2 regions of the Herbaspirillum hiltneri N3 genome follow, and region 1 is predicted to be linked to the other one. Evidence: riboswitches for the same ligand, from Rfam matches in the RefSeq annotation. Region 1 holds a riboswitch; the other holds the start of a gene.
The links. Region 1 has a riboswitch for cobalamin ahead of F506_RS15040 (TonB-dependent receptor family protein). Riboswitches for the same ligand answer to the same signal wherever they lie in the genome.

Region 1 (3,408 bases):
GCGTGACCGGCGCCTTGCCGGTGCGCAGCGCGTCGAACAGGTTTTCAGTCAGGTGGCAGGCCGATACCATGGCCGGCAAATTGACGAAACCCGCACCACCCTTAATGGTGTGGAAGGCGCGGAAAACCGCGTTCAGAATTTCCAGGTCGTCAGGATGTCGTTCAAGAGTCAGCAGATGCTCTTCAACGCTAGTCGCGAGGTCCAAGGCCTCGACGACAAAATCCTTGAGCATTTCATCATCCATTAGAACCCCAGATTAGCGAGTAAGTCATCCACATCATTCTGCGCCATGGCCGAGCCCGGGGCAGAAGGTCCGTTCAACAACTCAACCGGCTTGTCGGCCTGGATCGCCGCCTTGACTTCCGGCGGCGCGTTGTCGCGCAGCAGCTGCGCGAGTTCACGTTCCGCGATGGCGGTGATGCCGACGATCTTCTTGATCAGCTGGCCGGTGATGTCCTGGAAGTCCTGCGCCATCATGATTTCGAGCATGCGGGCCTTTTCGACCTCGGTGGCTTCGATGACGGCGGAAGAGAATTTCTTGGAATCGTTGGCCAGATTCTTGAATTCGTCGATGGTCATCTGGCCGGCGAACAGGCGCGCCCAGCGGTCATCGATGTCTTTGGCCTTGCTGGCGAGGGCGTCCTGGGCTGGCATGCCGGCGTCGATCGAATTGAGCACCTTGTTGGCGGCTTGTTCGGTCAGCGTGGCAACGTGCTCCAGGCGACCCTGGGCATCGCCGATCTGCGAAGCGACGTCCGACAGCGAACGGTCGTAGCCGAGTTCGCGCATGGAATCGTGCAACAGGCGAACGATGCCGCCCAAACGTTCGTACATGGGCTTGTCGGACTGGTCTTCGGGCGGAGCTGCTGGGTCCTCGGCGGCGGCCGCCGGCGCGGCTGCCGCGACCGAAGCCGGCAGAGTTTGCGCCGAAATCTCATCGAATAGTGCCTCTAAATCAACGTCGTCACTCATGATCTTGGTATCTCCATACAAATTTGATGCGTTATTTGCTTCCGCCGCAAGGCAGGTAATCTGTCACAACTGAATTACATGGTTCGACGAGATGGCTCGGTGATAGGAAGCTCCTGTTGCTGTAAATGCGCGGCAGCGGCCGCCGGATATTCATTGCATATCGGCAACAAATAAAAAATCTGTAGAGAGTTTGCCCCTGTTTTTGCCTGATCCCCGGGAAGCGGTCCCGGCGGGGACGGACTTCCGCTATTTGTTGAATTGATTATAAGCCCCTGTCAAGCGGCTCCATCGGCTAAAAAGCGATGAAAATTCCCCATTTAAATGGCGTTATGGCGACGCTGTTGATCTTCGGGCAATCATAATGCAAGCCCGCTTCGTTTGTCACGGATGATTGCCGCCTGTGGCATTGGCGCATACAATTGCGCCGTTTTGGTGCTCGCCGGCATGTTCATGCCGGTAGTTAAACGGGAAGCACGGCGCGGTGGCCTGGGAAACCGGATCGCCGCCAACGTGCGCTGCCCCCGCAACGGTAAGCAAGCGCCGTTCCTTATCGGGAACGGCAACCTGCCGACTTCGCCACTGTGATCGCCGCATATCTTGTTTGCGGTACGGCACGGGAAGGCGCGGCGGGCCAGGCTTGCAGCCCGGATACCGGCCATGACAGGGGAAGGCCCGGCCTTCCATTTCAATCCGGCTTGCGGGGAGGCAGGCCGGAGATCATTGCTACTACGACATCATGACATTCACAGTTCCAACCCGCCGCGCCGCAATCGCCTGCGCGGCATTCTCGCTCGCGAATTCGCTTGCCTGCTCCGTGGCGCAGGCCGCCGATGACCAGAACCTCGCTGCGCTGCTCGTCACGGCCTCGCGCTTTCCGAACGACCCGGCGTTTCCGCCCGTGGGCGCGACCGTGATCGGCGCCGAGGATATCCGCAATGCCGGCATCGACAACGTCAACGAAGCGATTCGCAAACTGGGTGGGGTGTATGGCCGCCAGAGCCTGGCGGGGCCGGGGGACTTCGCGCTCGACATGCGCGGCTTCGGCAGCAACGGCGACCAGAACATGGTGATCCTGATCGACGGCGTGCGCCTGTCGGAAAACGAATTGTCGACCGCCTTGCTGTCGTCGGTGCCGATCGATTCGGTCGAGCGCATCGAGATCGTGCGTGGCGGCAGCAGCGTCCTGTACGGCGACGGCGCCACCGGCGGCACGATTCAGATCATCACCAAGCGCCCGGCTGCGGATGCGATCCACGGCAGCGTGGTCGGCGAAGCCGGCAGCTATGGTTTGCGCAGCGGTCGCGCCAGCGTCGCCAAGGGCTGGGACGGTTTCGCATTGAACGCTGCGTACAGCAAGCAGCATGCGGACAATTATCGCGACAACAATGCTTCCAATCAGGAGAATTTCAGCGGTACGGCGCAATGGTTTTCCAACGAAGGCCGCTTCGGCCTGCGCGTGGATCTGGCGCGCGCCGACTATGGCCTGGCCGGTTCGCTGAGCATGGCGCAATTCCTGGCCAATCCGCGCCAGACCAGCAGCCCGAAGGACTACGGCGCCTATGACAGCGACCGCATCACCGCCTTCTTCGAGCGACGGTTCGGCGCGCTGGAAGCGGCGGCGGAGTTGTCGCATCGCGAAAAGATTTCCCGCGCCAGCTATGGCGGCGGCGCGGTCAGCGAAGTACATAGCCGCACTACGCAATTTTCTCCGCGCCTGCGCCACATCGCTGAAGTCGGCGCGTTGAAGAACGAGCTGGTGGCCGGCGTCGATTTTTCCGAATGGCAGATCGGCAACGTCGACGGCAGCGGCGATGCCGCACAGACTGCGCGCGCGGCATACGTGCGCGATGAACTGCAGATCGCTCGTAATACCCGTATCGCGGTGGGCGTGCGTCATGAAACGATCGACAAGCGCAGCACCGCCAACGCCTACGACAAGGCGCAGGGCGTCAACGCCTGGGATGTGCAGGCGAGCCATGCCGTGATCCCGTCGCTGCGCCTGTTCGGCAAAACCGGCCAAAGCTATCGGCTGCCGACTGCTGACGAAAACCGTAGCATCGTGCTGGCGGCCGGGCAGATCCTCAAGCCGCAGACCTCGCATGACCTCGAGTTCGGCGCGACCTGGGGCGGCGCCGACAACAACGCCACGCTGAGGTGGTTCCGCCATCGCATCAAGGATGAGTTGTTCTACGATCCCACCGTCGGCGCGTTCGGCGCCAACGTCAATCTCGATCCGACCAAACGGCAGGGCGTCGAACTGGAGGCCGCCGCGCGCCTGAACGCCGACTTCAGCCTCAAGGGGAATTTCCAGCATATCGCCGCGACCTTCACGGGCGGTCCGAACGCCGGCAAGGAAATGGTGCTGGTGCCGAAGAATACGGCCTCCGCTCGCCTGAACTGGCAGTCCGGAAATCAGACCGTCAACCTCGGCGTGCT
Region 2 (3,408 bases), 240 kb from region 1:
GGCGGGGAAATCGTCTCTTCCGTGGTCGGCACGATGACCTCGATCAAGGACAGTTCGCGGAAAGTGGTCGACATCATTTCCGTCATCGACGGCATCGCCTTCCAGACCAACATCCTGGCGCTCAATGCCGCAGTCGAGGCGGCGCGCGCCGGCGAACTCGGCCGCGGGTTCGCGGTGGTGGCAACCGAAGTGCGCCAGCTGGCCATGCGCAGCGCAGCGGCCGCCAAGGAAATCAAATTGCTGATCGGCGATTCGGTCGAGCGTATTGATGCCGGCAGCCGCCAGGTTGACGATGCAGGGCGCACCATGCGCGACATCGTCGATTCGGTTGAGCACGTGGTCGGCATCATGGATGAAATCGCCGCCGCCAGCGACGCCCAGCATAGGGGCATCGCCGATCTCAACCAGTCAATTGCCGGCATCGATGCCGTCACCCGCACCAACGCCACCCTGGTGGCGGAAGCGGCTGTCGCCACCGCCGACATGCAGGAACAGGCGCGCAAGCTGTGGGATGCCGTCAGCGCGTTTCGGGTCGGTTCCGACGCGGAAGTTGGCGAGTTGCAATTACTGGAGATCCCGCCGGAGCCGGCCCTGCAATTGGCTCAACGCCATCCATCGCTGATCGAGGCGGCGCCCGCGTAAGAGTTGCGGAAGCCCGAAAAAGTGTTTGTCCTATACGCAGCGCCCGCGTCAGCGGGTAGCCTGTCGCTGTGACGTGAACGGTCGGCGTCGTTATTTTCGCCGCCGGCCGGCGTCGTTGTGAGCTCGAATCCGGGCTTCAATTGCAGCAGAAAGGACATTCCATGCACAAGCCACAAGACATCCCGCCGGTAGAAGTGCCGCCGCTGGATCCGAACCCGCCGCAGGATCCGATTCCTCACCAGAACCCGCAGTGAGGAGGCGCGCGTATGCATACACCGCAAGAGACGCCTCCCACCCCGCCGCCGCCCAAAGACATCCCGCCGGACGAATACAACCCGGTGGAAGATCCTCCGCTCAATCCGCCCGAGCCCGCCATTCCCGAGCCGCCGGAGACGCCGGTCAGGATGGCAGGGCGCAGGCGGAGTCATGCAATTTAGTAACGTTCACTCATGTTCAGTAATGATCTACCAGAGGAGTACCACATCATGGCAACCAGCACCCTGGATCCGGACGTCCTGCCGACCTCGGATCGACAATTGAGCAAAGGTCACGACAATCACGCGCTTGGGCCGGGCGACAGCTCGGACAGCGGCAGCGACATGATGAACGTCGCCACCGAAGCAGACAGCGATTCGCACGGCACCGGCGAACGCGCCTCGGTTGAGCGCGGCACGCGCGACCGCGCTCCGGAACTGCCGGAGTCGGTCGGGCAGGTCGCCAGCGACGATGACAGCGGCGAAGACATCGTCGCCGCTGACGAGCGCGAGCTCGGGAAGCAGACCGACAGCGTCAAGGAGTCGAAGAAGATCAAGCGCGACAAGGACCTGGACGATGCTCTGGAAGATACCTTTCCCGCCAGCGATCCCATCAACCTGACGCCCGAACCGCCCAAAAAGGTGGGCAGGGCTCCCAGTCAATAACAGAATCACGCAGTAATCCAGACTTCTCCTGAAGTCCGCAGCGGGCCGGTTTTCCATCTTGGAAACCGGCCCGCAAGCGTTTCTGCAAGCCGCTCCCGGGTTGCCAGAATCGTGCGCGGCACCTATACTGCGCGGGTAGCATTGCCTTGGGTATCCGGTGGATGGTCATTCACCGGATTTAATCGGGAAGTCGGTGCGTTTGTCGGTCAATTTCAGCGAATTTCGTCTATGTGGCGATTTCGATGCGATTTTGGACCGGCAGGCAAATCCAACGCTGCCCCCGCAACGGTAAGCGAATCAGCGAATCTGCATCCAGCCACTGTGCACCGGTGTTGTCACCACTGCATGGGAAGGCGCAGATTCCGATTCCGGCGAGATTATTGCTCGCCGTGGATCATTCGCAAGCCCGGAGACCGGCCCAGGACATAACGACTTGTTTTGTATCGCGGAGGGCGATCGACGGACTGCTTCCCGGAATGCTGTTTCCTTGCACCCCGCGTGGTTTCCTGATTTTCCTTCGTAACGGTTCCGCCGTGCCGCCTTTGCGCCGCAGGCGGTTGGTTTCAATCCGGCTCAGGCCCATCCGAAGGAAGACACATGGCAATCATCACCGGCGCATCCGCCAACGACACCGACACACTCGACTCCTCTTCCGGTTCGCGACTCTGGCGCGATCGCATCCTGCCCGGCCTGACTGCATTCGTGTTTGGCGCCGCACTGATTTATGCCGCCGGCTTCGCCTCCGCCGTCGAGCTGCACAACGCCGCGCATGACGGCCGCCATTCGGCCGGCTTTCCTTGCCACTAAAAAGCAGGCGGAACCCCGATGATCAATTTCGCAGTATTGCGACGGATTGCCTCCGTCGTCCTGTTGGCCGGCGCGTTGGCGGGCCTGTTGCTGACTGCCGTGCAGCAGTTGCAGGTTTCCCGCATCATTTTGCAGGCGGAAGTCTACGAAGAAGCCGCTGCCGCCAAGGCGCATGAGCAGGCGCACGCCGCCGCAGCGGCCGGCGCACCTGCCGCCGCGGAAGCCCACGAGCACGAACATGAGCACGAACACGAACACGGCGACGAATGGGAGCCCGCCAACGGCTTCGAGCGCACCGCCTACACCGTGCTGGCCAACGTCAGCATGGCGATCGGCTTCGGCTTGTTCCTCGCAGCCGCCATCGTCGTCAGCGGCAGGAAAGTGAGCTGGCGTTCCGGGTTGCTGTGGGGCGTGGCCGGTTATCTGGTGTTCTTCGTCGCGCCGTCGCTGGGCCTGCCGCCGGAAGTGCCTGGCACCGTGGCCGCGCCGCTGCATGCGCGCCAGCTGTGGTGGATCATGACGGCCGGATTGACTGCCGGTGGCCTCGGCCTGGGCGTGTATGCGCGTCATTGGGCGCTCAAGCTGCTGGGGCTGGTGCTGCTGGTCGTGCCGCATCTGGTCGGCGCTCCGCATCCTGCGGCGCCGGGGGGAGCAGCGCCGGAGGAACTGGCGCAGGCGTTCATCCACGCGACAGCCTTGGCCAACGGCGTGTTCTGGCTGGCGCTGGGCGGGCTGACCGGATATTTCTACAAAAAATTCGCCTGAAGTTCGGCTTGTCATCTCGGATGCCGATCCGGCCAGCGATGGCCGGATCGGCATTTTAGCCATTAAAGAAAGTCCATGAGAACCCACCACCGCCATGTCCTGATGTGCACAGGTCCGCGCTGCACCGAAGACGGCGTGCTGGCCGAAGCCATGTTCGCCGTGCTGGGCGAGCAGATCGATGCGCGTCCCGAATTGCGCGTCAAGCGCACGCGCACCCACTGCATGGTGGCCTGCAAGGCGCAGGCGCCGGTCGTGGTGGTGTATCCCGAAGGCG

Region 2: linked by a shared signal. The riboswitch ahead of F506_RS13850 (CbtB domain-containing protein) and the one ahead of F506_RS15040 (TonB-dependent receptor family protein) in region 1 are both predicted to bind cobalamin.

Annotation. Positions count from the first base shown of each region.
Region 1 covers NZ_CP011409.1:3,295,137-3,298,544, reverse strand. Annotated here, with positions in the region: gene F506_RS15050 (chemotaxis protein CheA) at 1-244, opposite strand, end outside; gene F506_RS15045 (protein phosphatase CheZ) at 244-972, opposite strand; cobalamin riboswitch at 1,386-1,646, shown strand; gene F506_RS15040 (TonB-dependent receptor family protein) at 1,709-3,408, shown strand, end outside.
Region 2 covers NZ_CP011409.1:3,059,790-3,063,197, reverse strand. Annotated here, with positions in the region: gene F506_RS13860 (methyl-accepting chemotaxis protein) at 1-642, shown strand, start outside; gene F506_RS13855 (hypothetical protein) at 1,128-1,562, shown strand; cobalamin riboswitch at 1,694-1,998, shown strand; gene F506_RS13850 (CbtB domain-containing protein) at 2,160-2,369, shown strand; gene F506_RS13845 (CbtA family protein) at 2,388-3,134, shown strand; gene F506_RS13840 ((2Fe-2S) ferredoxin domain-containing protein) at 3,210-3,408, shown strand, end outside.